Regions from separate parts of the Plantactinospora sp. CA-294935 genome, predicted to be linked through region 2. Evidence: predicted binding sites of a transcription regulator. Region 2 holds the regulator's gene; the other holds the start of a gene.
What was found. Region 2 encodes HrcA, which represses chaperone genes, less so after heat shock. Its sites were predicted from a motif close to GGTTNGCACNCTCNNNNNGAGNGTGCNAACC; they were not measured.

Region 1: groL (chaperonin GroEL) is a predicted target of HrcA. The motif match lies at 3,430-3,460, and genes of this name have one in related genera.

Annotation. Positions count from the first base shown of each region.
Region 1 is NZ_JBNJMU010000001.1:1,352,030-1,367,743, forward strand. Features, by position in the region: gene ACQEVC_RS06115 (S8 family serine peptidase) at 1-110, shown strand, start outside; gene ACQEVC_RS06120 (GNAT family N-acetyltransferase) at 188-1,153, shown strand; gene ACQEVC_RS06125 (hypothetical protein) at 1,281-1,523, shown strand; gene groL (chaperonin GroEL) at 1,573-3,195, opposite strand; gene ACQEVC_RS06135 (cold-shock protein) at 4,140-4,343, opposite strand; gene ACQEVC_RS06140 (N-acetyltransferase family protein) at 4,796-5,293, shown strand; gene paaN (phenylacetic acid degradation protein PaaN) at 5,429-7,102, opposite strand; gene ACQEVC_RS06150 (GNAT family N-acetyltransferase) at 7,167-8,183, opposite strand; gene thrC (threonine synthase) at 8,596-9,891, opposite strand; SAM riboswitch class I at 9,905-10,021, opposite strand; gene ACQEVC_RS06160 (dienelactone hydrolase family protein) at 10,209-10,952, shown strand; gene ACQEVC_RS06165 (DUF6295 family protein) at 10,985-11,263, shown strand; gene ACQEVC_RS06170 (ABC transporter permease) at 11,286-12,098, opposite strand; gene ACQEVC_RS06175 (ABC transporter ATP-binding protein) at 12,095-13,030, opposite strand; gene ACQEVC_RS06180 (hypothetical protein) at 13,027-13,908, opposite strand; gene ACQEVC_RS06185 (PqqD family peptide modification chaperone) at 13,905-15,557, opposite strand.
Region 2 is NZ_JBNJMU010000001.1:3,930,743-3,946,456, reverse strand. Features, by position in the region: gene ACQEVC_RS17690 (glycoside hydrolase family 3 C-terminal domain-containing protein) at 1-1,265, shown strand, start outside; gene ACQEVC_RS17685 (16S rRNA (uracil(1498)-N(3))-methyltransferase) at 1,435-2,178, opposite strand; gene dnaJ (molecular chaperone DnaJ) at 2,238-3,374, opposite strand; gene hrcA (heat-inducible transcriptional repressor HrcA) at 3,441-4,463, opposite strand; gene ACQEVC_RS17670 (DUF4870 domain-containing protein) at 4,837-5,568, shown strand; gene hemW (radical SAM family heme chaperone HemW) at 5,633-6,856, opposite strand; gene ACQEVC_RS17660 (enoyl-CoA hydratase-related protein) at 6,874-7,659, shown strand; gene ACQEVC_RS17655 (hypothetical protein) at 7,744-8,604, shown strand; gene ACQEVC_RS17650 (phytanoyl-CoA dioxygenase family protein) at 8,884-9,786, shown strand; gene ACQEVC_RS17645 (hypothetical protein) at 10,163-10,999, opposite strand; gene ACQEVC_RS17640 (GlsB/YeaQ/YmgE family stress response membrane protein) at 11,257-11,544, opposite strand; gene ACQEVC_RS17635 (NUDIX domain-containing protein) at 11,622-12,188, opposite strand; gene lepA (translation elongation factor 4) at 12,185-14,065, opposite strand; gene ACQEVC_RS17625 (phosphotransferase family protein) at 14,295-15,278, shown strand; gene rpsT (30S ribosomal protein S20) at 15,496-15,714, shown strand, end outside.

The sequences.
Region 1 (15,714 bases), 2.6 Mb from region 2:
GGCAGGACACCGACACCTGCGGCTCGGAACGGAACATCACCGGCGCCGGACTGGTCGACGCGTACGCGGCGGTCCAGGCCGCCCGACAACTCGGCCGGTCGAACCGGTAGCCGGTGCCCGGTCCCTGGCCCGGCCCGGCTGAACCGGGCCGCGTCGGGTCGGCCGGGCTCGGTTATGGTCGGCGACCATGAACGCCGAGCTGTCCCTGACCGGGTTGACCGACGACCAGCTACCCGCCGTGGTGGAACTCTGCCGGGTGGCGCTGGACCTGCCTGACGACTCGGCCGAGGCGGCGGAGATCGTGGCCCGGCTCCGGGACGACTCGCCGCTGCCGGGCGCCGCCGTGCCACGGCGTACCGTCGGGGTGCTCGGGTGGCAGGACGGCGCGCTCGCCGGGGTCGCGCTCGGCTCGATGGCCGACCGGGGCCCGGACCCGACCGCCGGTCACCTCGACCTGGTCGCTGTGCATCCGGAGCGGCGACGGCGGGGCATCGGCCGCGCCCTGGTGTCGCGGCTGGAGCAGGCGCTCGCCGGGCTCGGCGCGACCCAGGTACGCATCGTCGGCAACCCGCCGCACTACGTCTGGCCCGGCATCGACGTCCGGTACACCCCGGCGGTCTGCACCGCGCTGGCGCTCGGCTACGGCCCGGAGGGCACCGCCTGGAACATGACCGCCGACCTCTCCACCGAGTCATCTCCGGCGCTGCGCTCCACCGAGGCGGCCGAGCGGCGGCTGGCGGAGCAGGGTGTCACGGTACGCCGGGCCGAGCCGGCCGACCTGGAGATGCTGACCGGGTTCGCCCGGTCGACCTTCGGCGGCAGTTGGGACGCCGAGCTGCTGCACTCGGTCGGTCGGCAGGGTGCCGGCTGCCACGTCGCCGTCCGTACGCCCACTGGCGGCGGGGCGCCGGAGCTGCTCGGCTTCGCCGCGTACGGCTCGTCCCGGCCGAGCTGGTTCGGGCCGATGGGTACCGCGCCCGCTGCCCAGGGACTGGGGATCGGCGGCGTACTGCTCCGCCGGTGCCTACGCGACCAGCGGGCGGCCGGACACCTGCGGGCCGAGATCGGCTGGGTCGGCCCGGTGCCGTTCTACGCGGGCAGCGCCGGGGCGCGGATCGAGCGGGTCTTCTTCCTCTACCGCAAGCAGCTCTAGGGGATCCACCGCGAGCGGCTCCCGGAGCCCCTACCGCAGTTTTCTCGGAGCGGCTCGCATCGATACCGCGCCATTTACCCGTGTTATCCGCCGACGCCTCCTACCGTTTGCGGTGGAGGAGGCAGTCATGACAAAAGACGACGAACCGGTTGACGATCTCCATTCGGTCGCCTGGGCGTCCCCGGATCTCTCCGCCCATACTCCGGTGTCCCGGCTCGACTACGGGGACGCCGAGCAGCGGGCGGAAATGGACGGGGTCGACGGCATGTCTCCCGAGGAGCCCGTGGCGCTGGTGGACGCGCCGATGTCGACCCGGGAACCGTTCAGCCAGGCGCAGAAACGACGCAACCAGCGGCGGATGCCGAGATGACGAAGGGGCGGGCCGCTGACGCGGCCCGCCCCCGACGTGGAGCCTGGACTCAGAAGTCCATGTCCCCGCCGCCCGGCGCAGCCGGGGCAGCCGGGGTCTTCTCCGGCTTGTCCGCCACCACAGCCTCGGTGGTCAGGAACAGGGCCGCGATCGACGACGCGTTCTGCAGCGCCGAACGGGTCACCTTGGCCGGGTCGATGATGCCGGCCTGGAGCAGGTCGACGTACTCACCGTTGGCCGCGTTGAGGCCGTGCCCGGCCTCCAGGTTGCGGACCTTCTCGACCACGACGCCGCCCTCGAGGCCGGCGTTGACGGCGATCTGCCGCAGCGGGGCGTCCAGCGCGATCTTGACGATCTGCGCGCCGGTCGCCTCGTCGCCGGCCAGGTCCAGCTTGTCGAAGGCGGTCTTGCCGGCCTGGACCAGCGCGACACCACCACCGGGGACGATGCCCTCCTCGACGGCGGCCTTCGCGTTGCGCACCGCGTCCTCGATGCGGTGCTTGCGCTCCTTCAGCTCGACCTCGGTGGCCGCGCCGACCTTGATCACCGCAACACCGCCGGCCAGCTTGGCCAGGCGCTCCTGCAGCTTCTCACGGTCGTAGTCGGAGTCGCTCTTCTCGATCTCGGCGCGGATCTGGTTGACCCGGCCGTTGATCTGGTCGGCATCGCCGGCACCGTCGACGATGGTGGTCTCGTCCTTGGTCACCACGACCTTGCGGGCCCGGCCCAGCATGTCGAGGCCGACGGCGTCCAGCTTGAGGCCGACCTCCTCGCTGATCGGCTGCCCGCCGGTCAGGATGGCGATGTCGCCCAGCATGGCCTTGCGGCGGTCACCGAAGCCCGGCGCCTTGACGGCGACGGACTTGAAGGTGCCCCGGACCTTGTTGACCACCAGGGTCGCGAGGGCCTCGCCCTCGACGTCCTCGGCGATGATGGCCAGCGGCTTGCCCGACTGCATCACCTTCTCGAGGATCGGCAGCAGGTCCTTGACCGTCGAGATCTTGCTGTTGACGATCAGGATGTACGGGTCGTCGAGCACGGCCTCCATCCGGTCGGGGTCGGTCATGAAGTACCCCGAGATGTAGCCCTTGTCGAAGCGCATGCCCTCGGTCAGCTCCAGCTCGAGCCCGAAGGTGTTGCTCTCCTCGACGGTGATGACGCCTTCCTTGCCGACCTTGTCCATCGCCTCGGCGATGATCTCGCCGACGCTGGTGTCACCAGCGGAGATGGAGGCGGTGGAGGCGATCTGCTCCTTGGTCTCGACGTCCTTGGCGAGCTTGCTCAGCTCCTCCGAGACGTTCGCGACGGCGGCCTCGATGCCCCGCTTCAGGGCCATCGGGTTGGCACCGGCCGCGACGTTGCGCAGGCCCTCACGGACCAGCGCCTGGGCGAGGACGGTCGCCGTCGTCGTGCCGTCACCGGCAACGTCGTCGGTCTTCTTGGCGACCTCCTTGACCAGCTCCGCACCGATCTTCTCGTACGGGTCCTCGAGCTCGATCTCCTTGGCGATGCTCACACCATCGTTGGTGATGGTGGGAGCGCCCCACTTCTTCTCGAGCACGACGTTGCGGCCCTTCGGGCCCAGCGTCACCTTTACGGCGTCGGCGAGGGTGTTCATGCCCCGCTCAAGGCCGCGGCGCGCCTCCTCGTCGAACGCGATCATCTTGGCCATACGGCGTTGTCCTCCTGGACACTCACGGCCGCCGGAGCCTGTCGACCCCGACCTGCCGCCTGATTACGCACCTTCGGACGTCACTACGGCACTGGCGGACGGGGCCGCCGACACCCGTAGGTGCCTGCTCTGCTCCGTCGCGCTGTGCGACAGTGACGTCCGCCGGCCGGGCCGGACAGCCCGCGACGACCGGCCATGTGCCGCGCACCCGCGACCGTGGCCCTACCGCCCCGACCTTGGCACTCACGGTATGCGAGTGCCAAACACTTGTTTAGCACTCTCCCCTGCCGAGTGCAAGCGAGTGGACCGGTCCAACCGGGCATCGGGACCGGCCGGCGGCGGCCGGAGCGGGCTGGGGCGACCAGCACCCGAACGGGAGCGCAACGGCAGCCGAACCAGCGGCGTCAGAACCGGGCCGGGAGTCGAGAAGGCCGGCAGATCCGCATCGCCACGCCCGCCGAGTACGCGGCCCCGGTGTCCGCAAAGGGCGCCGGAATGCGCGGTCGTCGCAATCCGGGAAAGCCCGGCCAAGGGGCGGTCGGCGTCACCTGATCAGGACAGCGGGCGCGTTACCGAGGCCATACCGCGGCGGCCCGGATCCGTGCGGACAGTCCGAGAGACCCGCCGGACGGAAGACGCGTCGAGACCCACCGCCGACGATCTGGCCCCGGGCGTGGGTCCTGGACTCGCCCGGCAGCAGCCGCCAAAGGAGGACCGGCACGAGCACGGGAATCACCGTCACACCGATCCGCCGGACACGCCAACGTCATGGCACGGCGACCCGGCCAACCGCGGACCGCCGTCGTTGCGGAGTGTCGAAACGGCGGGAGTCCGGACTGGGCCGGCAACGGTCCCGACCGGCGGCTTACCGGCGGCCGGGTGGCAGCGGTACGGGAAAGGTACGGGAAACGAGCCCGAGAGCGGCGGGCCGACGGCCCGGCAGCTCAGGCGATGACCCGGACCTTTTCCGCCTGCGGGCCCTTCTGCCCCTGGGCGATCTCGAACTCGACGCGCTGACCGTCGTCAAGCGCCTTGTAGCCGTCCATCTGGATCGCGGAGAAGTGGACGAAGACGTCCTGCCCGCCATCGACCGCGATGAAGCCGTAGCCCTTTTCGCTGTTGAACCACTTCACGGTGCCCTGCGCCACGGTGCACTTCCTTACTTCGGTCGCGTCGGAGCTGCCCGAGCTCCGGCGACGCCGTATGCCTGCCGGGACCGCCGAGTCGCCTTTCCCCAATATGGATCATGTAATTGGGGAGCAACGAATCGAGCGGCCGAACCCGCACCGTACACCAAGGTCGGGCGGCGGCGCACTAGGCCAAAACGGTCACCGAGCAGACAACCGGGCGGCCCTTTCCCGCCTCTCACCTATTGGCGACCGTCGCTGCCCAGCTCAACCGGCCCGCACCGAACCGCCGACGGCTCCGTTACCCGCCGAAACCGGGCACCGCACGGCGTGCGACCATGGCGGACGTGCCGGCTTCCATCCCGCAGACCGCCGCCGAGCCGGAGTCCGCGTACTCCTCCGACCGACCCGGGTCAGCGACACCGGACCGAGCCGCCGGTACGGCCGATTCCGGTCTTCGGCCGAGCGCCGAGCTGCCGACGGTCCGCCGGGTACGTCCCGCCGACGCCGCCCGGGTCCGGGCGATCCGCCTGGAGATGCTCGCGGATTCCCCGCTGGCCTTCCTGGAGACCCTCGCCGACGCGGCGGCCCGACCGCACGCCGAGTTCGCGGCCCGGATCGCGGGGATGTCGACCGGGCCCCGGACGGCGGCGTTCGTCGCCGAGGTCGACGGCCGGGTCGTCGGGCACGCCGGTGGCCAGGCGGCACCCGGTCAGCCGGGCGTCACCGTCGTCTTCGCCGTCTACCTCACCCCGGCCTGGCGGGGCAGTGGTCTGCTGGCCGCCCTGGTCGAGGCGGTGGCCGACTGGTCCAGGGCGGTCGCCCGGCCGGAGCTGGTGCTGGAAGTGGTGGTCGGCAACGACCGGGCGCTACGGGCGTACGAGCGGTTGGGCTTCGTCGACACCGGGGTGCGGGTGGCACACCCGACCGTCCCGACGCTCCGCGAACTACAGATGCGCCGGACCGCCTGATCTCCGGCGTTCCTCGCCCGGCCGGCGTCCCGACGCCGGGCGACGAGCCGAACGGGGGAGCCGTCCGAGGCGCGTCTTCGGCATGCCGGCGGAAGGGGCCCCGACCAGCGCGGAGGAGCCCCTTCGGTGGCCGGGTCAGCGGTGCCGGCGGGCCTGGACCACCCGGAACCGGTTGGCGACGTACGCGCCGTCGGTCAGCGCGGCGTTCGCCGCCGGGTTGGCGCCGCTGCCGTGGAAGTCCGAGAACGCCGCCGACTGGTTGACGAAGACTCCGCCGGTGAGGTTGCAGGAGAGATGCACCCCGGTCTCGATCGCCGCGTTCTCGGCCGCGTCCAGCACGGCGGAGTCCGTCGAGTAGACCGCGGCGGTCAGCGCGCCGCGCTCACCGACGGTCTGTCGCAGGATCGCCAGGCTGTGCGGGGTGGAGTCGGTGGCGATCACGAACGAGATCGGCCCGAACCACTCCCGCCCGTACGTGCCGGCGTCGTCGGCGCCGAGCTTCGCGATCAGCGGCGTACGGACCACCGCGCCCGGGTAGTTCGGGTGCTCGACCGGCCGGGACGGCAGTACCGGCTCGCCGATCCCGGCGACCTCGTCGAGCCGGGCCAGCACGCCGTCGTTGACGATCGCGCCGATCAGCTCGACCGCGCGGGCCGGGTCGCCGGTGAGCTTGCCGACCACCCCGGCGATGCCCGCGGCGACCTCGTCGACGCTCTTGTGTCCCTGGTCGGTTTCGATCCCGTCACGCGGCACCAGGATGTTCTGCGGGGTGGTGCACATCTGCCCGCTGTAGAGGGTCAGCGAGAAGCCGATGTTGCGGCACATCCCGACGAAGTCGTCGGTCGAGTCGACCACGATGGCGTTGACCCCGGCCTTCTCGGTGTAGACGGCGGCCTGCCGGGCGTTCGCCTCCAGCCAGTCGCCGTACTCGGTGGAGCCGGTGAAGTCGACGATCTTCACCTCGGGGCGGAGCGCCAGGGTGGTGGCGAGCCGCTCGCCGGGCGCCTCCGCGGCGAGCAGCATCAGGTTCGGGTCGAAGCCCGCCTCGGCCAGCACCTCGCGGGCGTACCGGACGGTGACGGCGAGCGGCAGCACGGCCCGGGGGTGCGGCTTGACCACCACCGGGTTGCCGGTGACCAGCGAGGCGAAGAGTCCGGGGTAGGTGTTCCAGGTCGGGAAGGTGTTGCAGCCGATCGCCAGCGCCACGCCACGCGGCACCACGTGGAAGTTCTTGGTCATCCGCAGCGGGTCGCCCTTGCCGGCCGGCTTCTCCCAGGCCGCCGTCGCCGGGTGCCGGGTCATCTCCCGGTACGCGTAGGCGAGCGCTTCGAGGGCCCGGTCCAGCGCGTGCGCGCCACCGGCCTGGAACGCCATCACGAACGCCTGCCCGCTGGTGGCGTGCACCGCGTTGGCCAGCTCGAAGATGTGGGCGTGCAGCCGGGCGAGGATCTCCAGGCAGACCCCGACCCGGGTCTGCGGGCCCGCGTCCCGCCAGGCCGGCAGTGCGGTCGCGGCGGCGGCCAGCAGCACCTCCGGGTCGGCGTGCGGGTAGCTCACCCCGAGGTCGATGCCGAACGGGCTGGCCTCGGTGGCCACCCAGTCACCGGTGCCGGGCTGGTCGAGCGGGAACTTGCCGCCCAGGTACGCCCGGAACGCCGCCTCGCCCTCGGCGGCGGCGGTCTCGCCGTAGACCCGGGGGCTGGGCGACTCGGGGTAGGCGGACCAGTAGGAGCGTTCGGCGATCGCGGTGAGTGCCCGTTCCAGGGTGTCGGTGTGCCGGGCGAAGAAGGGGTGCGGGGTCTCCGTCATCCCGCCATCATGCCGCACCGGCCCGACCCGTCCCAGCCTCCGCACCGGGGGTGGACGCCGCTGGTCAGAGGGTCGCCTGCCAGGTGTTGAGCCCGGCGACCGCGCGGAATCCCAGCGCCTCGTTGATCGAGATCATGTAGTCGTTCGACGCGGCGTTGAAGGTGTCGATGAACCGCAGCGCCGGCTCGTACGCCCGGATGTGCCGCAGGTTGTCGACCTTGATCACCGTGCCGAGGCGGTGCCCCCGGTGCGCCGGCTCGACCAGGGTGATCTGCTGGAACGCGTGCCAGTCGCAGCCGGCGCTCATGCCGATCCCGGTCCAGGCCACCAACCGGCCGGTCGCGTCGTGCCGGGCGCCGCTGTTGTACCAGTACTGGCCGCGATCGTGGTAGCCCTGCTCCATCTCGCGTAGCCGGGTCACCTCCGGCCTGGCCGCCTCCCAGGTGAGGTCGCCGATCGGCGCGTCGCTGACCAGGCGGCTGTCCAGGTAGGCGACGTCCTCGGCGTACTCGTCGGGGGTGGCGCCCTGCCAGCGCACGATCGAGTAGCCCTCGGCCCGGGTCAGGCCCTCGGCCAGCAGCCGGTCGAGTTCCGGCTCGTCGAGGGTGGTCAGGTCGAGCCGGCGGCGTACGTCGGCCAGCGCCGGCCTGGCGCCCATCGCGGCGGCGAAGGCGTCGCCCGGCATCGTCGGGGCGGCCTCCGGGCTCATGTTCGCCACCTCGCCGATGATCCGTTTGCGGCCCTCGTCCCGGACCACCCGCACCGCGTACTCGTAGAGGGCCCGGCCGACGCCCCGGCGGCGGTACTCCGGATGGACGGCGAGCGTCAGCCCGGCGTTCTCCCGGTTTTCCCGCTGCGGCAGCGAGACCGCCAGGTAGCCCACGGCCACCCCGTCGAGACAGCCCAGCGCGTGCCGGTCGTCGTTACCGGGCCAGGGGTGCCGGAGCCCGGCGAAGAAGCGCTGCCGGGGCAGCCTCGGCATGTCGGGCTGGTCGGCCGCCCGGGCGGCGGACTCGATCTCGTACGCCCGCTCGGTGGCGGCGACGTCGGCGACGTCCAGTGCAGTGACGAGGATGTCCATGCCCTGGAGGGTGCCGCTTGCACGAACCGGGCGCGACCGAATATCGGCGAACCGTCACCCGGGTCGATGGATCCGCGTTGAGCCAACGGGCGGACGATTGCGGCAGCCCGGCCGAGAGAGAGAGTTTGGTCGGGAGGACGCCCGCACAACGCCTCCGGCGTCGGGTCGTAAGAGCTTTGAAAGTCTACGGCGGTGCGTCCTCCCGCACGGAGCATCTTGCGACGTGCAGATGCAGGCGTCAAGCCCTCTTCCGCGCGTTTTCGTCACGGGCGGCAAAACAGCAGCTACGCACCGCATCCGTACCACCGGGTCCATCACTCGGTCGGCGGACCTGAACGATCTCACCTGCAAGTTGCACGTGCATCTGCCCGGGCAGGCCCGGGCAGATGCCGAAAAAATTCTTCCCGGAATTTCAGCCGAGCAGGCCGGCGTCGCGGGCCGCCCGCAGCGACGGCTTGACCCGGTACGTCGGACCGACCTGCGCCGCCACCGCGTCCAGTGTCTTGAGGCCCTCGCCGGTGTTGTAGACGACCGTCTCGGCGTCCGGGTCCAGCCGGCCGCTCGCCACCAGCTTGCCGAGCACCGCCACCGTCACCCCGCCGGCGGTCTCCGCGAAGACTCCGGTGGTACGGGCCAACTGCCGGATGGCGGCACGGATCTCGTCGTCGTCGGCGTAGTCCATCCAGCCGCCGGTGCGGCGGACCGCCTCCAGGGCGTAGAGCCCGGCGGCCGGGTCACCGATGTTGAGCGACTTCGCGATCCCGGTCGGCCGAACCGGAGTGATCACGTCGGTGTCGGCGTGCAGTGCGACGGCGATCGGGTTGCAGCCGGCCGACTGGGCGCCGAAGACCTTCCAGCCGTTGGCCGGCGCCTCGACGAGTCCGATCTCGACCAGCTCGCTGAACGCCTTGTCAATCTTGGTCAGCAGCTCGCCGCTGGCCATCGGGATCACCACCTGCTCGGGGATCCGCCACCCGAGCTGCTCGGCGACCTCGTACCCCAGCGTCTTGGACCCCTCGGCGTAGTACGGCCGGACGTTCACGTTGACGAACGCGGTGTCCTCGAACTCGTCGGTCTCGACCAGCTCGCCGCAGAGCCGGTTGACGTCGTCGTACGAGCCGTCGATGGCGACCACGTCGCCGCCGTAGACGGCGGTCGTCACCACCTTGCCCTGCTCCAGGTCGCCGGGGATGAAGACGATCGACGGCACCCCGGCCCGGGCCGCGTGCGCGGCGACCGAGTTCGCCAGGTTGCCGGTCGAGGCGCAGGCAAACCGGGTGAAGCCGAGGCCACGGGCGGCGGTCAGCGCCACCGACACCACCCGGTCCTTGAACGAGTGGGTGGGGTTGGCGCTGTCGTCCTTGACCCAGAGCGGCGCCCGGATGCCCAGCTCGGCGGCGAGGCCGGCGGCCGGGACCAGCGGGGTCAGCCCCGGGTCGAGGGTGACCCGGGTGGTCGGGTCCTGGCCGGTCGGCAGCAGGGCGGCGTACCGCCAGAGGTTCTTCGGGCCGGCCTCGATGTCGGCCCGGGTGACCCGGGCCAGGGTCGCGGCGTCGTAGCCGACCTCCAGCGGGCCGAAACACTCGTAACAGGCGTGCTGGGCGACCAGCGGGTATTCGGTGCCACAACCGCGACAGACGAGGACGCGGGCCGGGTTGGGGGCCACCGGGCTGGTCTGGCTGGGGGTCGCGTCGATGATCGACGTCATGACGATTGCCGTCCTCTCATCTTTCCCTGGCGCCGCACCGCGCGGCGGGGACGGATTTGGCACCTGCTCCGCCGTGGAGTGGTTGCCGGGGCGTCATCGGGCCGTATCCCTCAGCCCCTCTGGATGAGGTATGAAGTTGTGCCGTCAGTCTACGGGCACCGGGAGCCACTGTCCTGGGTCTCTTCCCGGTGTGAGCAAGATCCCGCAGCGGGGCGCCCGGCCGTCACCGACCGCCGGCTGAAATAGTTACCCCAGGCTAACGAAACTTCGGTACGGCCGGCGGTCACAGACCGGCCGAGCAGGACGGGAGCGCGACGTTGCAGGACGCGATGCAGGCCGGAACGGTCCGGATCACCGGGGCGGGCGGTGACGAGATCGAGGCGTACCTGGCCCAGCCCGTCGGATCCACGCCGCACGGCGGGGTGGTGGTGATCCACCACATGCCCGGCTACGACGAGGCGACCAAGGAGATCACCCGCCGGCTGGCCAGCTACGGGTACGCGGCGATCTGCCCCAACCTCTACTCCCGGGAGGCGCCGGGAGCGAGCCCGGACGACGCGGCGGCCACCGCGCGGGCCGCCGGCGGCGTACCCGACGACCGGCTGGTCGGCGACGTGGGCGGCGCGGCCGAGCACCTGCGCGGGTTGCCGGGCTCGAACGGCCGGGTCGGGGTGATCGGGTACTGCTCCGGTGGCCGGCAGGCGTTCCTGGCCGCCACCCGGCTGCCGCTGGACGCCGCCGTCGACTGCTACGGCGCGTTCGTGGTCGGCGACCCGCCGGAGAGCTTCCCGCTGGCGGTGAGGCCGCTGCTCGACCAGGCCGACAAGCTGCGCTGCCCGCTGCTCGGGCTCTTCGGTGCCGAGGACCAGTACCCGTCGCCGGCCCAGACGGACGAGCTGTCCAGGGAGCTGACCCGGCTCGGCAAGCCGCACGAGTTCCACACCTTCGCCGACGCCGGGCACGGCTTCTTCGCCGTCGACCGGCCCGGCTACCGGCCGCTGGCCGCCACCGAGGGCTGGCAGCGGGTCCGGGACTTCTTCGACCGCCAGCTCGGCGCCTGACCCCGTTCCGCCCCGAGCCAGAGGAGGCCGGCATGTGCACGTACGTCACGGTGAAACGCGAGGTCGACGGCAGCGGCAAGGGTGCCGACGGGTGGTTCCCGGTCAGCCACGCCTGCGTCTACGTGGACCATCCGACGCACGCCCCGTACGCACACACCCTCAACATCGACTTCCTGAACCCGGCCGCCGGTCCGGGCGCCCGGGTCGCGGTCGAGCTGACCGAGGAGTCCGCGCTCGCCCTGGTCGAGGCGATCCAGGCGGCCCTGGCGGCCGCACCGGCCGGGCTGGCCAGCCGCGACCAGAAGGTCTGACCGCGAGCCCGGCCGGGTCGGTTCAGAGCGCCCGGGACTGCCGCACCAGGGCCCGACCCACCCCCGCCACGGCGACGACGCCGACCACCCCGAGCAGCAGGAAGTACGGCCAGGCACCGGGGAACCCGCGCAGCAGCGCCTCCCGGAGCGCGGTGACGCCGTAGCTGACCGGGTTGACGTCCGCGAGGATCCGCTGCACCGTACCGAGATTCTCGATCGGATAGAACGACGGGCTGGCGAAGAGCAGCAGCGGGGCCAGCACGTTCACCAGTACGGTGAACCGCTGGGAGTCCTGCACCACGGTGGCGAGCAGCAGACAGAGCGCGTTGAACGCCAGCGCGGCGAGCAGCGCCCCGCAGAGCAGCGCGGCCCAGCGGTCCGCCGGCCAGCGACCCCGGAACAGCGCCGCCGAGGCCGCCAGCGCCGCGACCGTCTGGACGAACACCAGGGCGGAACCGGCGAGCAGCTTGCCGGCGACGTACTGCCAGCGGGTGAGCGGGTACGACCACAGTTCCAGCGCCATCCCGTGCGCCCGCTCCTGGACGAGCGCGGTACCCGAGGTGGTGGCGGCGGCCAGCAGCGCGGCGAACATCAGCGCCGGTACCACGAAGTCGGGGTAGCCGACCGGCTCGCCGCGGTAGGTCACCGTACCGATCAGGTCGGCGAGCGAGGTGGCGAAGAGCGCGATGTAGCCGGCGGTCGGCACCACCGCGAGCAACAGGTTGCTGCGGTTGCGGGTGAGCAGCAGCCACTCCCGCCGCAGCGTCGCGGTGAATCCGGAGCCGTGCCAGGGCGGCGCGGCGGTGTCGTCGTCAACCAGGTCGGACAGGTTCACCGGGTGGTCAGCTCCGATCGGGTCAGGGCCACGAAGGCCTCCTCCAGCGAGGCCGTGGCCAGCTCCACGCTGTCGACCGGGATCCGCTGGTCGGCCAGTTCGGCGAGCAGCCGGGGCAGCCGCCGCCGCAGGTCCGGCCCGGTCAGCACGATCTCGTTGCCGCTGCGGGCCGCGGCCAGGCCCAGCCGGAGCGCCCCGGCGGCGATCGCCGGCCAGCCGTCCACCGACCCGCTCCGCAGCACCGCCCGCGCCTCGCCGCGTTCGTCCCGCAGATCCGCCGGAGCGCCGTCCCGGATCATCCGGCCCCGGCACAGCACCAGCACCCGTTCGGTGTTGCGCTCCACCTCGTCGAGGTAGTGGCTGGTCAGCACGATGGTCAGCTCGTGCTGCCGGCGCAGCTCGTTCAGGGCGGCCCAGACCCGACGCCGGCCCTCGACGTCCAAGCCCGCCGACGGCTCGTCCAGCAGCAGGACTCTCGGTACCCGGAGCAGCGCCCGCACGAGCTGGAGCCGGCGCCGCTGCCCGGCGGAGAGGGTGTGCACGAGCTGGTCCGCACTGCCGGTCAGCTCGAAGGCGCCGAGCAGGTCGTCGGCCCGGGAAAGGGCGCGGCGCCAGGGCAGACCCCGGAACGCGGCGGCGATCCGCAGGTTGTCCCGGACCGTCAACATCAGGTCGAACGGCCCGGACTGGTGCACCACCGCCACGTCCCGGCGCGTGCCGGCGTCGGGCTGGCGGCCGTGCACCAGGATCCGACCCGAGCTGGCCGGGCAGGCGCCGCAGACCAGTTTGAGCAGGGTGGTCTTGCCGGCGCCAGCCGGGCCGAGCAGCCCGACCGCCTGGCCGGGCGGGACGTCGAAGGTCAGCCCGTCGACCGCCGGGGTGGCGCCGGGATACACCTTGACCAGGTCGGTCGCGGCGATCGCCGGGGTCACGGTGCACCGGGGAGCGCCGGCTCCGGGGATCCCGGCAACGGGGGTACGCCCAGCGTGGCGAGGATGATCCGGATCTCGCTCTCCGGACCGGTCTCCCGCAGTGGCGGGCCGGTCCGCAGGTGGTGGTCGACGTCGTCCGGGGCGATGAGCGGCTGGGCGTCGCCGGGCCCGGCCTCCGGCGCGACCGCGCTCCCTCCGGCGGCGCCGGGCAGGGCCGGCGAGCCGAACCGGCAGCCGAGCACGATGTCGAGCCGCTGCGCCGGGCGGCTCGGGCCGGCCAGTCCGGCACGCAGGTCGTCGACCGGGCGTACCGCTGCCGGGGAGATGCCCACGGTCACCCCGCCCAGCGCGTCGAGGGCGTCCAGGGCTCGGCGTACCCGGTCCGGCAGGGCGGAGCCGGCGGCGAGGTGGCGTACCCGGACCAGGGCCTCCGGACGGCGGCTCCCCGGCACCGGAAGCTGGTGGTCGGTCTCCGGTACGGCCCGGGCCGCCGCGCCGACCAGCCAGAGCGTGACGCCGTCCGGCAGTGGGAGCGGCGGCCAGCCGACGGCCGGGACACCCGGGATCCGGGCGGCGACCTGCGGCACCCGGCCGAGCAGTGCCGCCCGGGGCACCGGCGGGTCGTACAGCGGCAGGTTGTCGCCGGCCGTCAGCAGGTGCTCCGGCAGCCGGGCCACCACCCGGTGCACCACGATCCCCTCGCCGTGCTGGTACGCGACCACCTCGCCGGGGCGGATCTGGTCGAACTCGACCGGCTCGACCACGACGGTGCCGCCGGAGAGCACCGGCAGCATGCCGGAGTCGGTGACCGGTACCCGGGCCAGTCCCCCGGCGGCGAGGGTCGCGCGTACCAGGTCGGCGAAGCCGCTGCCGCTCACCGGTCGCCCTCCACTCCGGCCGGTCCGGACGGCTCGGACGTCCGGAGCAGGTCCCGGGCGTGCAGCAACGCGACGAACTCGCGGACGTCCCGGGCGACGGCCTCGCGTTCCCGGCCGTCGTCGCCGCCGAACGCGTCGGCCAGGTCACGCACGACGGTCTCCACGGCGCTGCCGGCGGCGAGCCGGCGCCAGATCCGCGCGCCGCTCGCGTTGAACGTCTGGAAATCCCCGTCCTCCGGGTTGTAGAGCCGGACCTCCTCGTCGTCGTCGACCCAGACGATCCCGGAGTTGATTCCGACCGTCACGCGGCACCTCCCGGTCCGGTGGTCAGCAGTGGAAGCGACCGGCATCCGCCGGACAGCGGAGTCCGGGCGTGCCGGTCGTCGTACGCCGGGTGCGCCGAGCCGTCCCGGACCTCCCGGGGGCTCGTCGCGCACTCCCGTCCCCCCGCGCGGCCGGAGCCGGTCCAGGTGGCAGCGCCGGCAGTCGGCCGGCTCCCCGCCCTCGACGACGTCGTCCGGCGACGGGTCGGCGTGGACGGGTGGGGCGAACATCTCGTGCAACGGCCGGCTCCGCAGGTTGCCGGCCGGGTGCGGCGGGCCGGGGACCGACTCGCGGGGGTAGACGTCGCCGCGTGGGTCGATGTGGAGGTCGATGCCGTGGAGCCCGCAGTCGGCTTGGACGGGGCACGAGGAATGCGCCCTCGGGCCCTGGCTGAGGACCTTCCGGGCCACCGGACTCGTCCAGCCGGACCGCCGCGCCGCGAGCGGGTACTCCCCGCCGAGGTACTCCCAGCCGAGGTGCGGACCGTCCGAGCCGCCCCGGTCGACGGCGGTGTGGCTCATCATCCGGACCCGGCTGAACTCGATGCCGTCCAGGAACGCCATCAGGTCGTCCAGCGCGGCGATGTTCTCCGGCGACACCACGTGGTCGATCGCCGGCTTGACACCGGCCGCGTTCAGCAGGGCCAGCCCGCGTACGGTCCGCGCGAGCGTGCCCTCGCCCGGAGTCGTACCGGGCAGCTCGTGGCCGCCGCCGTCCAGGCTGACGGTGATGCTGGCGAAGGTGTCGGCGATCCGCTGGGCGGTGCCGGCGTCCCGGATCCGGCTGCCGGTGGTGACCAGGTTGACCCGCAGCCCCCGACTGCGGGCAAGATCGGCCACGTCGAAGAGATCGCGTCGCAGCATCGGTTCGCCGCCGGTCAGGATCAGCAGTTCCGCGCCCAGCTCGGCGATCTGGTCCACCAGGTCGAGGGACTCCGCCGGCTCCAGCTCACCGGGGCGGGGGTGGGCGCAGGAGGCGGGGCGGTCCCGGCGGGGCGGGTGGCAGCCGTCGGTGATGGCGTAGCGGACCGCCCTCAGCCTCGGCTCGGCCGGCCGGACCCGGGGCACCCGGCCCGGCAGGTAGACCAGCCAGTTCAGCACCAGGGTGGCGAGTTGGCGTTCGAGACGGTGCCACTCGCCCGGCCCGCCGGATCCGGACGGTGGGACGGCCCCGTAGGCGAGCGCCCGCAGCAGTCCGAGTTCCTCCTCGGTGAGCACCGCCCAGGCGGCCAGGTCCGGATTCTCCACGAGATACCGGTCCCGGCAGCGGAAGTAGCCGAGGTCGTCCGGGACGACCAGGGAACTCCAGATCGCCGACAGTCGCATGAGCACTCCCCCGTCCAGCCGGAGGGAGCCGCCGTCGGGCGGTTCCCCGCTGTCCCGAGCTCCGTGCGGCGGGTCTCACCGACGGGACTCGAGTCCAGCAAAGGATCACTGACTGTCACCGGGAGGTACCAGAAAGCAAAAACTGCGTCTTGACAGC
Region 2 (15,714 bases):
GGCTCCGGCTACCGGCGGCCGGCGGCGTGGCCTGGACCCCGATCACCGCGACGCTGCGCGACGCCGACGGCCGGGAGCGCCACCGGGCGGAGCTGGACCGGGCGACGGTGCGCTGGATGGGTGACCTGCCGGACGGGCTGCCGCCGGACGAGCTGGCCAGCGTCGACCTCACCGCCGTACACACGCCGCTGACCAGCGGCACCGCCCGGCTCTCGATCGAGGGCTTCGGGGTCTTCACCCTCACCGTGGATGGCGTGGACCTCTTCGACGGTCCGCTCTACGACCCGGCCGAGGAGACCGGGACGGTCTTCCGGGCGACCGTCGAACGCCGGTTCGAGATCTCCGTCCGGGCCGGCGAACCGGTCGAGGTGCGGCTCACCCGCCGGATGGTCGACGGCGAAGACCCGGGCTTCGTGTCGTTCACCCTCGGGCATGCCGAGCCCACGGCCGCCTCGGACGACGAACTGCTCGACGAGGCGGTCCGGACGGCCGCCGGCGCCGACGTGGCGGTGGTGGTGGTCGGCACCACCGAGGAGGTGGAGTCGGAGGGGTTCGACCGGAGCACGCTGGCGCTGCCCGGCCGGCAGGACGAGCTGGTCTCCCGGGTCGCGGCGGCCAATCCCCGGACGGTGGTGGTGGTCAACGCCGGCTCGCCGGTGCTGATGCCCTGGGCCGACGAGGTGGCGGCGATCCTGCTCACCTGGTTTCCCGGCCAGGAGGCCGGGGCGGCGCTCGCCGACGTGTTGCTGGGGCGGGCGGAACCGGGCGGACGGCTCCCCACCACCTGGCCACGCCGGCCCGGGGACTGCCCGGCGCTGTCCACCACCCCGGTCGACGGGGTGCTCGACTACACCGACGGGGTCTTCGTCGGCTACCGGGGCTGGCGGGCCGCACCGCTCTTCCCGTTCGGGCACGGGCTCGGCTACACCGACTGGGCGTACGAGTCGCTGACCGTCGAGGTCGGGCCGGAGGGGCCGGTCGCGGTGGTCACGGTCCGGAACACCGGCGCCCGCCCGGGCCGCGAGGTGGTGCAGGTGTACGTCGGCCCGGAGGCCACCGATCCGGACCGTCCGGCCCGCTGGCTGGCCGGCTTCGCCGCTGCCGGTGCGGCTCCCGGCGCGGCGGTGACGGTACGGGTGCCGCTGCCGGAGCGGACCTTCCAGGTCTGGGAGCCGGAGGGCTGGCGGACCCGGTCCGGCCGGTACCGGGTGGAGGCGGGCCGCAGCGTCGCCGACCCACGCCTGACCGCCGCCCTCGACCGCTGACCCGGCCCCCTCACCCAACCCCGCCGGGGAGGCCGGCCAGGATTCTGGTAGATCTGTGGTCAGCTCCGAACCATAGATCTACAAGGATCTTGGACGGACACTGCCCGAGCACCGGGACGTCGGCCGTCCCGGCCGGCAAGCCGGTCCCGGACGGATCGTGGACCCGGGGTCACCAGCGGCCGAGTCGGGTGGAGAGCACGGCCAGTGCCGCGACCCCGGCGGTCGAGGTCCGCAGCACCTCGGGCCCGAGCCGGACCGGTACGGCGCCGGCCGAGGCCAGCGTCTCCAGTTCGGCCGGCGACACGCCGCCCTCCGGGCCGACCACCAGCACGACGTCACCGGTCGCGGGCAGTTCGGCGGTGCCGAGCCGGGCCTCCGCCTCCTCGTGCAGCACGAAACCGGCCGCCGCCCCGGCGATCCGCCGGGCCACCGCGCGGGTCGACTCGTCCGGCGCCTGCGCCGACCCGGCGATCGCCGGCAGCCAGGGCCGGCGGGCCTGCTTGGTCGCCTCGCGGGCGGTCGCCACCCAGCGGTCCCGGGCCCGGGCGCCCCGGTCGCCGCGCCACTGCGCCACCGAACGCTCGGCCGCCCACGGCACGATCTCGTCCACCCCGACCTCGGTCATCGCCTGCACGGCCAACTCGGCCCGGTCACCCTTGGCGATGCCCTGCACCACCACCAGGCGCGGGTCGGGCGGGTCGGCGTACCGCCGGGAGGTGACCGAGGCGGTCAGGGTGCCCCGGCCGACGGCGGTGACCACGGCGGTCAGGGTGCCGCCGCGCCCGTCGGCGAGCAGTAGCTCCGCACCGGTACGCAGCCGCTGCACGGTCGCGGCGTGGTGCCCCTCCGGACCGTCCAGCGTGACGGAGTCGCCGGGCGGCAGCGACTCGACCAGGAACAGCGGCGCGCTCACGGCGAGCAGGTTAGCGGGTCGTCCGCCCGGCACGGCTCGCCGGCCGGGCGACGCGCCCGTCAGGCGTGGCCGTTGAAGGCGTCCCGCATCCGGGAGAAGAAGCCGCCCTGCTTGGTCAGCTCGGCGACCTCCTCGCCCCGGGTCTTGGCGAACTCGCGCAGCATCCGCTCCTGCTCGGCGTCGAGCTTGGTCGGGGTACGCACGTCGAGGTGCACGTAGAGGTCACCCCGGCCGGTACCGCGCAGGTGCGGCACCCCCCGGGCCCGCAGCCGCAGCGTCGAGCCCGGCTGGGTGCCCGGCTTGACGTCGACCGGCTCCTCGCTGTCCAGCGTCTTGATGGTCAGCCGGGTGCCGAGCGCGGCGGCGGTCATCGGCACGGTGACACGGCAGTGCAGGTCGTCGCCCTTGCGGGAGTAGACGTCGTGCGGCCGCTCGTGGATCTCGACGTAGAGGTCGCCGGCCGTACCGCCGCCGGGGCCGACCTCGCCCTGCTGGGCCAGCCGGATCCGCATGCCGTCCTCGACCCCGGCCGGGATCTTGACGGTCAGCGAGCGGCGGGTACGCACCCGGCCGTCACCGGCGCAGGTCGGGCAGGCGTGCGGGATGACCGTGCCGTACCCCTGGCAGACGGTGCACGGCCGGGACGAGACGACCTGGCCGAGGAAGGTCCGCTGCACCGACTGCACCTCGCCCCGCCCGCCGCACGCCTCACAGGTGGCGAGATGGGTACCGGGCGCCGTGCCGGCCCCGGAGCAGGTGGTGCAGAGCACGGCGGTGTCCACCGCGATCGGCGCCTCCACCCCGAACGCCGTCTCGTGCAGGTCGAGTTCGAGTCGCAGGATCGCGTCGGCACCGGGCCGGGTACGCGGACGCGGCCCGCGCGCGCCACCCGCCGCCCCGAAGAACGCATCCATGATGTCCTGGAAGCCGACGAACGGCCCACCGGCACCGCCCGGGCCGGCCCCGGGGCCGCCGCCGGGGGCCAGCGGGTCGCCACCGAGGTCGACGATCTGCCGCTTCTGGTCGTCCGAGAGGACCTCGTACGCGGCGTTGATGTCCTTGAACTTCTCGTGTGCCTCCGGATCCGGATTCACGTCCGGGTGGTACTGCCGCGCCAACTTGCGGTAGGCGCGCTTGATGTCGTCGTCGGAGGCGTCCCGGCTGACGCCGAGAATCCCGTAGTAGTCCTTGGCCACTGCGTTCCGTGTCCTCATGTCTGTCTCGCGTTACCGTCCGCCGGTCGTCAGGGTGAGCTTTGGTGGTCAGTTCTGCGCCAGCACGTCGCCGACGTAGCGTGCCACGGCCCGCACCGTGGCGATGGTGCCCGGGTAGTCCATCCGGGTGGGACCCAACACGCCGAGTCCGCCGACGATGGTCGTACCCGGACCGTATCCCGTGCTGACCACCGAGGTGGCCCGCAGATTGTCGATCTCGTTCTCGTCGCCGATGCGTACCTGGAGGGTGTTCGGCTCCACCTCGCCGATCAGCTTGAGCAGGATGACCTCCTCCTCGAGCGCCTCGAGGATGGGCCGCAGCGAACCCTGGAAGTCGAGCAGCCCGCCCCGGGTCAGGTTGGCGGTGCCGGCCATCACGATCCGCTCCTCGTGCCGCTCGACCAGGGTCTCCAGCAGCACCGTGGCGAGCGTGGTCATCGCCGGGCGGAGCCCGGGGGCCACCTCGTCGACCAGCGCCTGGACCAGCGGCGGGGTCTCGGCCAGCTTCTCGCCGCCGAGCCGCTCGTTGACCAGCCGGCGCAGGTCGGTCACGTCGTCGGCGCTGATCGGGGTCGGCAGCTCGACCAGCCGCTGCTCCACCCGACCGGTGTCGGCGATCATGACCAGCATCAGCCGGGTGGTGGAGATCGGCACCAGCTCCAGGTGCCGGACGGAGGACCGGGCCAGGCTCGGGTACTGCACCACGGCCACCTGCCGGGTGAGCTGGGCGAGCAGCCGGACCGTACGGTGCACCACGTCGTCGAGGTCCACCGCGCCGACCAGGAAGCGCTCGATCGCCCGGCGCTCGGCCGGGGTGAGCGGCTTGACCCGGGAGAGCCGGTCCACGAAGAGCCGGTAGCCACGGTCCGTGGGGACCCGGCCGGCGCTGGTGTGCGGCTGCCGGATGTAACCCTCCTCCTCCAGCACGGCCATGTCGTTGCGGACGGTGGCCGGGGAGACCCCGAGCTGGTGCCGCTCGACCAGGGCCTTGCTGCCGACCGGTTCCTGGGTGGCGACGTAGTCCTCCACGATCGCGCGCAGCACGTCGAGCTTGCGGTCGTCGAGACCCATCCTCACCTCCCTGCGACGTCCCGGCCCCGGCTGGGCGAAACGACCGGGGCGGCCACGACGGTCGGGCCAGGTCCGCCCTGGCACTCGACTGTAGCGAGTGCCAGTCTACGACCAAGGCGTACCCGGCGCGATGATCGATTGGAAGGGCTATCCGAACCCGGACAACAGGCTTGCCAGCACACCCTACCCCGGTCGGCCTAGCAGGCACGGTCGGCCATTGTCCAGATTCAATGAACCTTTTTCAACCTCCCCTTGCGGTCCGTGGGACCGCAGGGTCAGACGCGGTGTGTGAGCGCCGCGCGGTTCAGGTTGAAAAAGGTTCAATCCGGGGGGCGGCTGGCGCCGGTTGAGCGGGAGTCCTACCGTGACCTCCATGACTGAACCGCCTCGCCCTCCCGGAGAATACGGCGGTCCGCCCCCGGACCCGACCGCCCCGATGAATCCGGGCCAATACCCGACGCCAGGCGAGGGGTACCCCCCGCCCGCCGCACCCCAGTACGGTGCGCCCGGCTCGCCCTCGCCGACCTCCGGCGGCGGCACGTACCCGACCTCGGGCGGCGGGACCTACCCGACGTCAGGTGGCGGGACCTACCCGACCTCCGGTGGCGGTTATCCCCCGCCCGGGGGCTACCCGCCGCCCGGCGGTTACCCACCCCCCGGCGGCGGTTACCCACCCCCCGGCGGCCAGCCCCCGGGCGGGTACCCGGGTGCCGGCTACCCGCCACCGGGCGGCTACCCGCCACCGGGCAACCCGTACGGCGCACCGGCACCGTCCGGCTACGCCAACAGCGACGAGAAGACCTGGGCCCTGATCGCCCACTTCGGCGGCATCGTGGTCGGCTTCATCGCCTCGCTCGTCGCGCTGCTCGCCAAGGGCAACGAGTCGCCGACCGTACGCGCGCACGCGGTCGAGGCGCTCAACTTCCAGATCACCTGGGGCATCATCTCGATCGTCTCGCTCATCGTCGGGACCTGCACCCTCGTGCTGTTCTTCCTGCCGCTGATCGCCTGGCTGGTGGTGCTGATCTTCTCGATCATCGCCGGCATGAAGGCCAACGAGGGCGTGCTGTACCGCTACCCGATGTCCATCCGCATGATCAAGTAGTGCCGACAGCGCCGTGCTGGCCCGTGCCGGATCCGGCGCGGGCCATCGCACTGTCGGGGCCGGGTCAGGGCAGCAGGTCCCGGACCACCGCGTCGGCCAGCAGCCGCCCGCGCAGGGTGAGCACGGCCCGCCCCGCGTCGTACGCCGCCCCGTCCAGCAACCCGGTTTCGCGGTACCGGGACGCACCCGCCCGCCCCGCGTCGTCCAGCGCCGTCAGCGGCAGCCCGGTGGCGAGCCGGAGCCGGAGCAGCACCTCCTCCACCCGCCGCTCCCGCGCCGACAGCACCTCCCGGGCCTGCCCGGGGGACTGCCCCGCGCCGAGTCGGGCCGCGTAACTCGACGGGTGCTTGACGTTCCACCAGCGGACCCCGCCGACGTGGCTGTGCGCGCCGGGACCGAGGCCCCACCAGTCGCCGCCGGCCCAGTAGAGCAGGTTGTGCCGGCAGGCAGCAGCCGGCGTGCGGGCCCAGTTGGAGACCTCGTACCAGGAGAAACCCGCCTCGGAGAGCGCCGCCTCCGCGGCCAGGTAGCGGTCCGCCGCCACGTCGTCGTCCGGGTACGCCAGCTCGCCGCGCCGCATCCGGGCGGCCAGCCGGGTGCCGTCCTCGACGATCAGGGCGTACGCGCTGACGTGGTCGACCCCGGCGGCCAGCACCGCCTGGAGCGACGCCGCGAAGTCCTCCGCGCGCTCCCCCGGCGTCCCGTAGATCAGGTCCAGGTTGACGTGGGCGAAGCCGACCTCCCGGGCCTCCTGCGCGGCCTCGGTGGCCCGGCCGGCGGTGTGCCGGCGGTCGAGGATCGCCAGCACGGGCGGGGCGGCCGACTGCATGCCCAGGGAGATCCGGGTGTAGCCGGCGGCCCGCAGTTCCTTGAGCGACTCCCGGGTCACCGACTCCGGATTCGCCTCGGTGGTGACCTCGGCGTCGGCGGCCAGCCCCCAGGTCCGGTCGATGCCGTCCAGGATCCGGGCCAGGTCGTCCGGGGGCAGCAGGGTGGGCGTACCGCCGCCGACGAAGACCGTGTCGACCCGGGCCGGCGGCCGGTCGGCCAGCACCCGGGCGGCCAACCGCAGCTCGGCGAGCACCTGGTCGGGATAGCCGTCCCGGCCGGCCGTCCCGCCGAGTTCGGTCGCGGTGTAGGTGTTGAAGTCGCAGTAGCCGCAGCGGCTGGCGCAGAACGGTACGTGGACGTAGACGCCGAAGCCGCGGTCGCCGACCGTGGCCAGGGCGGCGTCGGGCAGCGCCCCGTCGACGGGTACGGGCTCGCCCACTGGGAGCTCTCCAGGCATATGACTAGTGTGCGGGCATGACCTCAGCCCCTGATCCACTCGTCCGGGTCTCCACCACGCACGGAGTGACAACTCTCACCCTGGACAGCCCGCACAACCGCAACGCGCTCTCCAGCACCCTGCTCCGGCAACTGCTCGACGCGCTGGGCGCGGCGGCGGCGGACGACGACGTCCGGGTGGTGGTGCTCTCGCACACCGGGCCGGTCTTCAGCTCCGGCGCCGACCTGGTGGAGACGGCGGCGGCGTACCGCGAGGGCACGGTGCCGGTGGCGATGCTGGGTGACGTGCTCGCGGCGATCTGGGAGTGCCCGAAGCCGGTGGTGGCCCGGATCGGCGGGCCGGCCCGGGCCGGTGGCCTCGGCCTGGTCGCGGCGGCCGACATCGCGATCTGCGCCCAGGAGGCGACCTTCGCGTTCACCGAGGTACGGCTCGGGGTGATCCCGGCGGTGATCTCGGCGACCGTGCTGCCCCGGCTGCAAGCACGGGCCGCCGCCGAGCTGTATCTGACCGGGGACGTCTTCGACGGTCGTCGGGCGGCCGAGATCGGCCTGGTCACCACGGTGACCTCGGCCGAGGCGCTGGACGAGACCGTCGCCTCCTACTGCCTGGCGCTGGTCCGTGGTGCGCCCGGCGCGCTGGCCGGGGCGAAGGAACTGCTCCGGCGCGGCTCGGCGGAGAGCTTCCGGGCCGACCTGGCGGAGCTGCGCGACCTGTCGGTGCGGTACTTCCACTCCGAGGAGGGGCGTGAGGGCGTCGCGGCGTTCGGCGAGAAACGGCCCGCCCGGTGGGTACCCGGCAACTGACTCCGGCTCCGCCGGCCGACCCGGCCGAACCGGGTCGGGATTTTGGGCGCTCGAAGTAGGCTGTGTCCGGCTATCGGACAGGGGGTGGCGGTGCAGACTCGGGCCATGGTGGCGGCGGGGGTGGCGCTCGCGGCGGTTGCCGGTTTCGGTGTCTACCTGGGCGCGCGCGAGTTCGGGCATACCCTGCCGATCCCCAGCGCCGCCCCCGGCTGCGTGGTGGAGGCGGACGGCCGGGTCACGCTGAACGCCGAGCAGATGGCGAACGCCGCGACCATCGCCGCGGTGGGCGTCCGGCGCGACATGCCGGAACGGGCCGTGGTGGTGGCGCTGGCCACGGCGTTCCAGGAGTCCCGGCTGCGCAACCTGGCCGGCGGTGACCGGGACTCGGTGGGGCTGTTCCAGCAGCGGCCGAGTCAGGGTTGGGGCAAGCCGGAGCAGATCCGGGATCCGCGCTACGCCGCGACCAAGTTCTACAACGCGCTGAAGAAGGTTCGCGGCTGGGAGCAGATGGAGGTCACGGTCGCGGCGCAGCGGGTGCAGCGGTCGGCCTATCCGCGGGCGTACCAGCAGTGGGCGGACGAGTCCGAGGTGCTGACCCGGGCACTGTTGGGCAATGCCACCGGCGCGGTGGCCTGCACGGTGGGCCGGGAGCCGGCGATGCGCGGGAACGCGGCGGCGACGGCGCTGACCGCCGGGCTGAAGCTGGACTGGGGCCGGTTGGAGACGTCGGTTCCGGCCGAGTTGACCGGTCTGGCCGTACCGACGACGGATCAGCAGGTGGGCTGGCGCTACGCGCACTGGCTGGTGTCGCACGCCGACGACCACGGGGTGAAGACGGTGCGCTTCGGCGACCTCCAGTGGACGGCGGACGACGGCACCTGGGCGCCGGTCAAGGGCGCGCCGCCGACCCCGCACCAGGTGGTCGCCGAGGTCTTCACCGACTGAGTCTGTTCGGGCCGCGAGCGGCACCGATCGGCCGGCGATTTTGTTGCACGACCGGGCCACCGCTAACTGGCAGTGATTGCACAAACGGCCAGATCGGCTCGAATACCCCTATTTTTCGACGGATTTATTGCGTGCTGTCATGGCCCGGCTGCCCTGCGTACCTCCGGATGGCCGGCGCCGGACGCACGCCGGAGCGTCGAGATGCGGATCTTGCGGAGGGAGCTACGATCGGCAGCCTGTGTGCTCAGAAAGAGTTTCACCCTATGGGGAGGGGACGCGGTGTTCGACTACGGCGGCCGCACTGGCTACGAGCCGATCAGTGACACGGATCGCAAGGAGTTCCACGAGCAGGGCTTCCTGTTGCTCCGCAACGTCCTGACCGAGGACCACCGCGCGGCCCTGGAGGCCGCGGTCGACCGGGTCTACGCCGAGGAGAAGGCGGCCGGCAACACCACCAAGGACGGCACGCTGCACCTGCTGGGCTTCCTGGAGCGGGACGAACTCTTCGGCGAGCTGCTCACCCACCCGATCGCGTTCCCCTACATGTGGGGTCTCGCGGGGTGGAACATCTACACCCACCACAACCACCTGGACGTCACGCCGCCGGCACTGGAGCCGGAGAAGCCGTACTGGGGCTGGCACCAGGACGGCTACCGGCAGAACTCGGACCCCGAGACGATGGATCCGAACCTGCCGCGGCCGATGTTCTCGCTCAAGGTCGCGTACGTGCTCTCCGACCTGTCGGAGAAGGGCCGCGGGGCGACCAAGGTCATCCCGGGCAGCCACCTGTGGAACTCGCTGCCGCGCCCGGCCGACCTGACGGTGCACAACCCGGACCCCGAGGGCACGGTCGAGATCACCGCCAATCCCGGTGACGCCTTCATCTTCGACCGGCGTCAGTGGCACTCCCGGTCCACCAACCTCTCCACGATCACCCGGAAGATGCTCTTCGTCGGCTACACCTACCGGTGGATCCGGCCGCTGGACGAGCTGCACCCGGACAAGGACGGCGAGTGGTACCGGAACCGGACCCCGGTGCAGCGCCAACTGCTCGGTGAGGGTACGCACACCGCCAACTACTGGGGCATCAACTGGAACGGGTACGTCGACGACGAGATCCCGCTGCGCAAGGAGCTGAAGGAGCGCGGTCTGCTCGACCGCAGCATCCCCTGGCTGCGCTGACCGTCTTCGACGTGGCAGTGGCGGCTCCGCCGGTCCGGTCCGGGCCGGCGGAGCCGCCGCTTTGTTTTCGGGCGCGGTCGAGACAAAGCCATCGGACGGCCTGCCGGTGATTTCCTGTCCCGTCCGCAGGACCCCTTTGCCTAATGACACCGGCACATAACCGTGGGTTATTCCTCGACAGCACTGGCACTTTTGCCGATGCCATCCGGAGTGGCCTGGCACACACCATGCGCCGAACGGGGCCGTTGTGCCGGTCCGGGCGGGCAGCGACGGTGACGCAGTCGGCGAGTATTCGACAACGGAAGCGTTGGCCAACGCGACGGAATCGTCAAACCATTCATGTTCGGCCGATGGCCGGACCCACCGTTCGGTGGAGCTAGCCCAGCCGGCCGGACATCCGGTAGATGTCGACGAGAAGTGCCCAGAACTCGTTATTCAACGGCTGGCCCTCGTCATTGGTCAGCCGATGCGCCGGGCACTTCATGGTCGGGCTGGCCAGCTCGACACCGTGCGGCGGGACGCTACCGAACCGGATCCTCCGCTGGCCCTCCGGGCCGACGGCGCGGAACTTGTCGGGCCCGATCCGGAAGGCACCCCGGACGATGTCCGCGACGGTGAACTTCGGGTGCTGGATCTCCGTCGGGTCGCCCGTCAACTGCCTCATCCGGGCCATCTCCTGCTGGTCGTGCAGGACCGAGAGGCTGGCCAGCATGGAGGTGCTGCCCCGCAGGGTGTCCGCCAGTTCCTCCCCGGACAGGCCCAGGGCCTCCCGCGCGTACGTCAGCGCGGACTCCAGACAGATCAACGCCTCCAGCAGGGCGAGGCTGATGTTGCGCTTGAACTTGTGTCGCAGCGAGGCCGCCAACTCCTCGGCACCGGCACCGGGGCGCGGCACCAGTTGGTCCTCCCAGACGACCGCCTCCCGGTGCACGGCCACGACCGCGACGGCGCGCTCCAGCACCGGCGTCGGGTGCGCGAACATGCCGTCGACCAGGTCCCGGAAAAGCTGGTCGAGCCTTTGCAGATTGTCGACGAGGTCCCGCCCCGATGCGGTACGGCGCAATTCTGTCAGCGCATCGGAATCCCGCAGCGCCTGGAACCACTCTTCGACCAGGGGGGTGTACGCCTCAAGGTACAGCGCGACCTTGGGATGCCGATCCGAAAGCTGTAGAGGTGACACCCTGACGCTTCCCGGGAGAGAGTCCGTGGACACTTACAGAGCGTAACATGGGGAGATCATTTGAGCAAATGTGAATGAACGATCACAACTATAGGCGATGCCGGCTAGTCGATCACGACAGTCGATCGTACGGCCGTGGTGAATTTAGCGGTCCGAGGCAGTCGGCGCCAGACCGTCCGCGTCGACGTATCGGTCGGCAGCGGAGTCGGCGTGCCGACGGGCCGGCCGAAACGCCGGCGGGGCGCCGGCCGAGTCGGCCGGCGCCCTTGCTACCGGAGAGCGGGGGCTGCTCAGTACCGGCTGATTCGCCGACGGCGGCCGACGCCGGCCACCAGGGCCACCGCGATGGCGGCCAGTGCGACCTGGATCAGCAGTTCCATCCAGTCGATGCCGGCCGTCTCGGTCGCGATGCCGGCGGCCCGGGCGATGACCGTGCCGAGCAACGCGGCACCGACACCGATCAGCATGGTCAGCCAGATCGGCATGTCCTGGCGGCCTGGTACGACCAGACGACCGAGGGCGCCGATGACAAGACCGACGATGAGCGCGGTGATAATACCCCAGACGGTGAGTTCCACGGCCGTCCTCCTTCGGATGCGTCACACGTTGTTGTGGTGACTGCTAGGTTCCCGAAGGCTGAAAAGCTCAAACCGACCTAGACGCCCAGACGTCGCGCCGCATCCCGAACCGCCGCATCCATCGTGCCGAAGGCCAGCGGCGGCGGATCCACCAGGGAAAACCAGCTCAGCTCGGCAGACTCGGCCGGATCGAGCACGACCCTCGGATCGTCCAGGGTGGCCAGGAAAAAGTGGTCGAGGACCGGCAGAGTCTCGTCCTGGAACTCGTAGCTGCCGACGTACATGCCGAGATGGTCACCAAGGGTGATCGACACCCCGAGCTCCTCGCGGGCCTCCCGAACCGCCGCCTCCGCCGGGTGCTCCCAGCCGTCGCAGAACCCGCCCGGCGTCTCCCAGCGGCCGATCATCGGTTCCGCCGCCCGACACAGGGCAAGGAAGCGCAGATCCGCGACGTCGGGCCCCGCCCCGGGACCGGTCGGCCCGAGCGACGGAGCGCGGTCCAGGATGACGAGGCCGACGGTCGGGCGGGCGTTGACGAAGAGCTGGTAGCCGCACCGGGCGCAGGTGGTCGGTGCGGGGCCGGGCAGTGCCGCCGCACACCGGGGACAGAAGGACGCGCCGGGGCCGTACCCCCGGGGGATCACTTCTTGCCGCCGCCCTTGCCGTCGCCGGAGTCTCCGGTGGAGAGGGCGGCGATGAAGGCCTCCTGCGGCACCTCGACCCGGCCCACCATCTTCATCCGCTTCTTCCCCTCCTTCTGCTTCTCCAGCAGCTTGCGCTTCCGGCTGATGTCACCGCCGTAGCACTTGGCCAGCACGTCCTTGCGGATCGCCCGGATGGTCTCCCGGGCGATCACCCGGTTGCCGATCGCCGCCTGGATCGGCACCTCGAACTGCTGCCGGGGAATCAGCTTCTGCAACTTTGCCGCGATCGAGACGCCGTAGTTGTAGGCCTTGTCCTTGTGCACGATCGCGCTGAACGCGTCCACCGGCTCGCCGTTGAGCAGGATGTCGACCTTGACCAGGTCGGAGTGCTGCTCGCCGGAGGGCTCGTAGTCCAGCGAGGCGTAGCCCTTGGTACGGCTCTTGAGCTGGTCGAAGAAGTCGAAGATGATCTCGGCGAGCGGCAGCGTGTAGCGCAGTTCGACCCGGTCGGCGGAGAGGTAGTCCATCCCCTGCAACGAGCCACGCCGCCCCTGGCAGAGCTCCATCACCGCGCCGACGTAGTCGTTCGGGGTCAGCACGGTGGCCCGGACCACCGGCTCGTACACCTCGGCGATCTTGCCGGTGGGGTACTCGCTCGGGTTGGTGACCGTGACCTCCTTGCCGTCCTCCAGGACGACCCGGTAGACCACGTTGGGTGCCGTCGAGATCAGGTCGAGGTTGAACTCGCGTTCCAGCCGCTCACCGATGATCTCCAGGTGCAGCAGGCCGAGGAAGCCGCAGCGGAAGCCGAAGCCGAGCGCGGCCGAGGTCTCCGGCTCGTAGTTGAGCGCCGCGTCGTTGAGCTTCAGCTTGTCGAGCGCGTCCCGCAGCGCCGGATAGTCCGACCCGTCGATCGGGTAGAGACCCGAGTAGACCATCGGCTTCGGATCCTTGTAGCCACCGAGCGCCTCGCTCGCCGGCCGGGCGTTGATGGTGACGGTGTCACCGACCCGGGACTGCCGGACGTCCTTCACGCCGGTGATCAGATAGCCCACCTCGCCGACCCCGAGCGCGCCGGCCTTCTGCATCTCCGGGGAGATCACGCCGAGTTCCAGCAGCTCGTGCACCGTGCCGAGGGACATCATCTTGATCTTGTCGCGAGCCTCGATCCGGCCGTCGACCACCCGGACGTACGTCACCACACCCCGGTACACGTCGTAGACGGAGTCGAAGATCATGGCCCGGGCCGGCGCGGTCGCGTCACCGACCGGCGGCTTGAACTGCCGGACGATCTCGTCGAGCAGGTACGGCACCCCCTCGCCGGTCTTGCCGGAGACCCGGATGCAGTCGCTCGGATCCACGCCGATCAGGTGCGCCAGTTCCTCGGCGTACTTGTCCGGCTGGGCGGCCGGCAGGTCGATCTTGTTGAGCACCGGGATGATGTGCAGGTCGTTCTCCATCGCCAGATAGAGATTGGCCAGGGTCTGCGCCTCGATCCCCTGGGCGGCGTCGACCAGCAGGATCGCCCCCTCGCAGGCGGCGAGCGACCGGGACACCTCGTAGGTGAAGTCCACGTGCCCAGGCGTGTCGATCATGTTCAGCACGGCCTCTTCGCCCTGCTGGTCACCCTCCCGCACGGTCCACGGCATGCGGACCGCCTGGCTCTTGATCGTGATGCCGCGCTCCCGCTCGATGTCCATCCGGTCGAGATACTGCGCGCGCATCTGCCGGGGGTCGACCACGCCGGTGAGCTGCAACATCCGGTCGGCCAGCGTCGACTTGCCGTGGTCGATGTGGGCGATGATGCAGAAGTTCCTGATGCGGCCGGGGTCGGTGGCACCAGGGGAGTTCGCGCCGGAGTCGGGCGTCGGTGGCACGGCGGTCCGTTCTGCTTGGCTGACGACGATGGGCTTTCTATGTTCCCATGCCGCCGGGAGGTGCCCGGCCGAGGCCGCCGGATCACCACCGCGAGTTCCGTCACCACGCCCGGCAGGACCCGGGAGTACCGAGCCGTCGGCCGGGGCGCGAACGGCGGCGGGCGACGCGGTGACCCGGCGGCGTGACGAAATCCCGGTGATGTGACCGGACCAGGGCAGACTTGGTGACATGGCCGCCATCTCGGTACCGCCGCGACCGTACGACGCGACCGCCGTCCGGCCGGGCTGGGCCGATCTCCCCGCCGACCTGCGGGCGGCGATCACCGCCCGGCTGGGCGCCCGGGTCAACTGGGCCAGTACCGCCGGCGGCGGGTTCACCCGGGGGTTCGCCGGGGTGCTGCAGACGGTGGCCGGGGACCGGATCTTCGTCAAGGCGGCCTCCCTGGTCGACCAGCGGCACCTCAGCGACTGGTACGCCCGGGAGGCGGCGATCACCGCCGTACTGCCGGCCGGGCTCGCCGTCGCCCGCCCCCGCTGGACACTGACCGCCGCCGGGTACCACGTGATCTGCCTGGACGCCATCGACGGCCGGATGCCCGGGCTGCCCTGGGCGCCGGCCGAGCTGGCGGCGACCCTCGGCACGTACGCGACCGTCGCGACAGCGCTCCGGGAGCCCCCGGTCGAGCTGGCGGCGCTGGGCGTACCCCGGCTCGCCGACCTCGCCCGGGCGGACCTGGCCTGGTGGGCCGAGCTGGCCACCGGCCGGGAGACCTTGCCGGACGTCCCCGCCGTCGCCCGGCACCGGCTGCCCGAACTCGCCGCGCTGGAGGCCCGGCTTCCCGGGTACGCCGACGTGCCCTCGATGATCCACGGCGACCTGCGGGTGGACAACGTACTGCTGGACCCGACCGGCGCCGCCTGGCTCTGCGACTGGACGTGGCTCTGCTACGGGCCGCCCTGGTTCGACCTGGCCAGCCTGCTGGTCACCGGGTACGCCAGCGGGCTGGACGCCGACGCCCTGTTCGACACCCATCCCGCAGCGCAGGACGCTCCGGCCGACGGGCTGGACGCGGCCCTCGCCGCGCTCTCCGGATACTGGCTGGTACGCGCGGCGGCCGGCACCGGCACCGGCTCGCCGCACATCCGGGCGCACCAGCGCTGGAGTGGGGAGACCGCGCTCGGCTGGCTGGCCGAACGCCAGGGATGGCGTTGAACCGCGTCGGGACGGCGGTGACCCGCAGCGGAAAGGGCGGGAGCCAGAGCGGAGAGGGCGGAGCCGCGGTGCGACGGCAGTGAGCTGTTTTGGCCCCGACGCGGCGTACCTGGTAACGTGGCTCTTCGCGCGTGCCGACACGGCCGCACTCCGACGTGCGTCGTCGCCCGCGCATCAAAGGCAAACGTAACCCTAGCTACCAGGACGAGGCTGTCGCGTGGCGAACATCAAGTCCCAGATCAAGCGCAACCGGCAGAACGAGAAGCGCCGGCTGCGTAACAAGTCGGTCAAGTCGTCGCTGAAGACCGCCATCCGCAAGTTCCACGAGGCGACCGAGAGCGGAGACAGCGCCAAGGCGACCGAGCTCATGCGGGACGCCTCGCGCAAGCTCGACAAGGCGGTCAGCAAGGGCGTGATCCACCAGAACCAGGCGGCG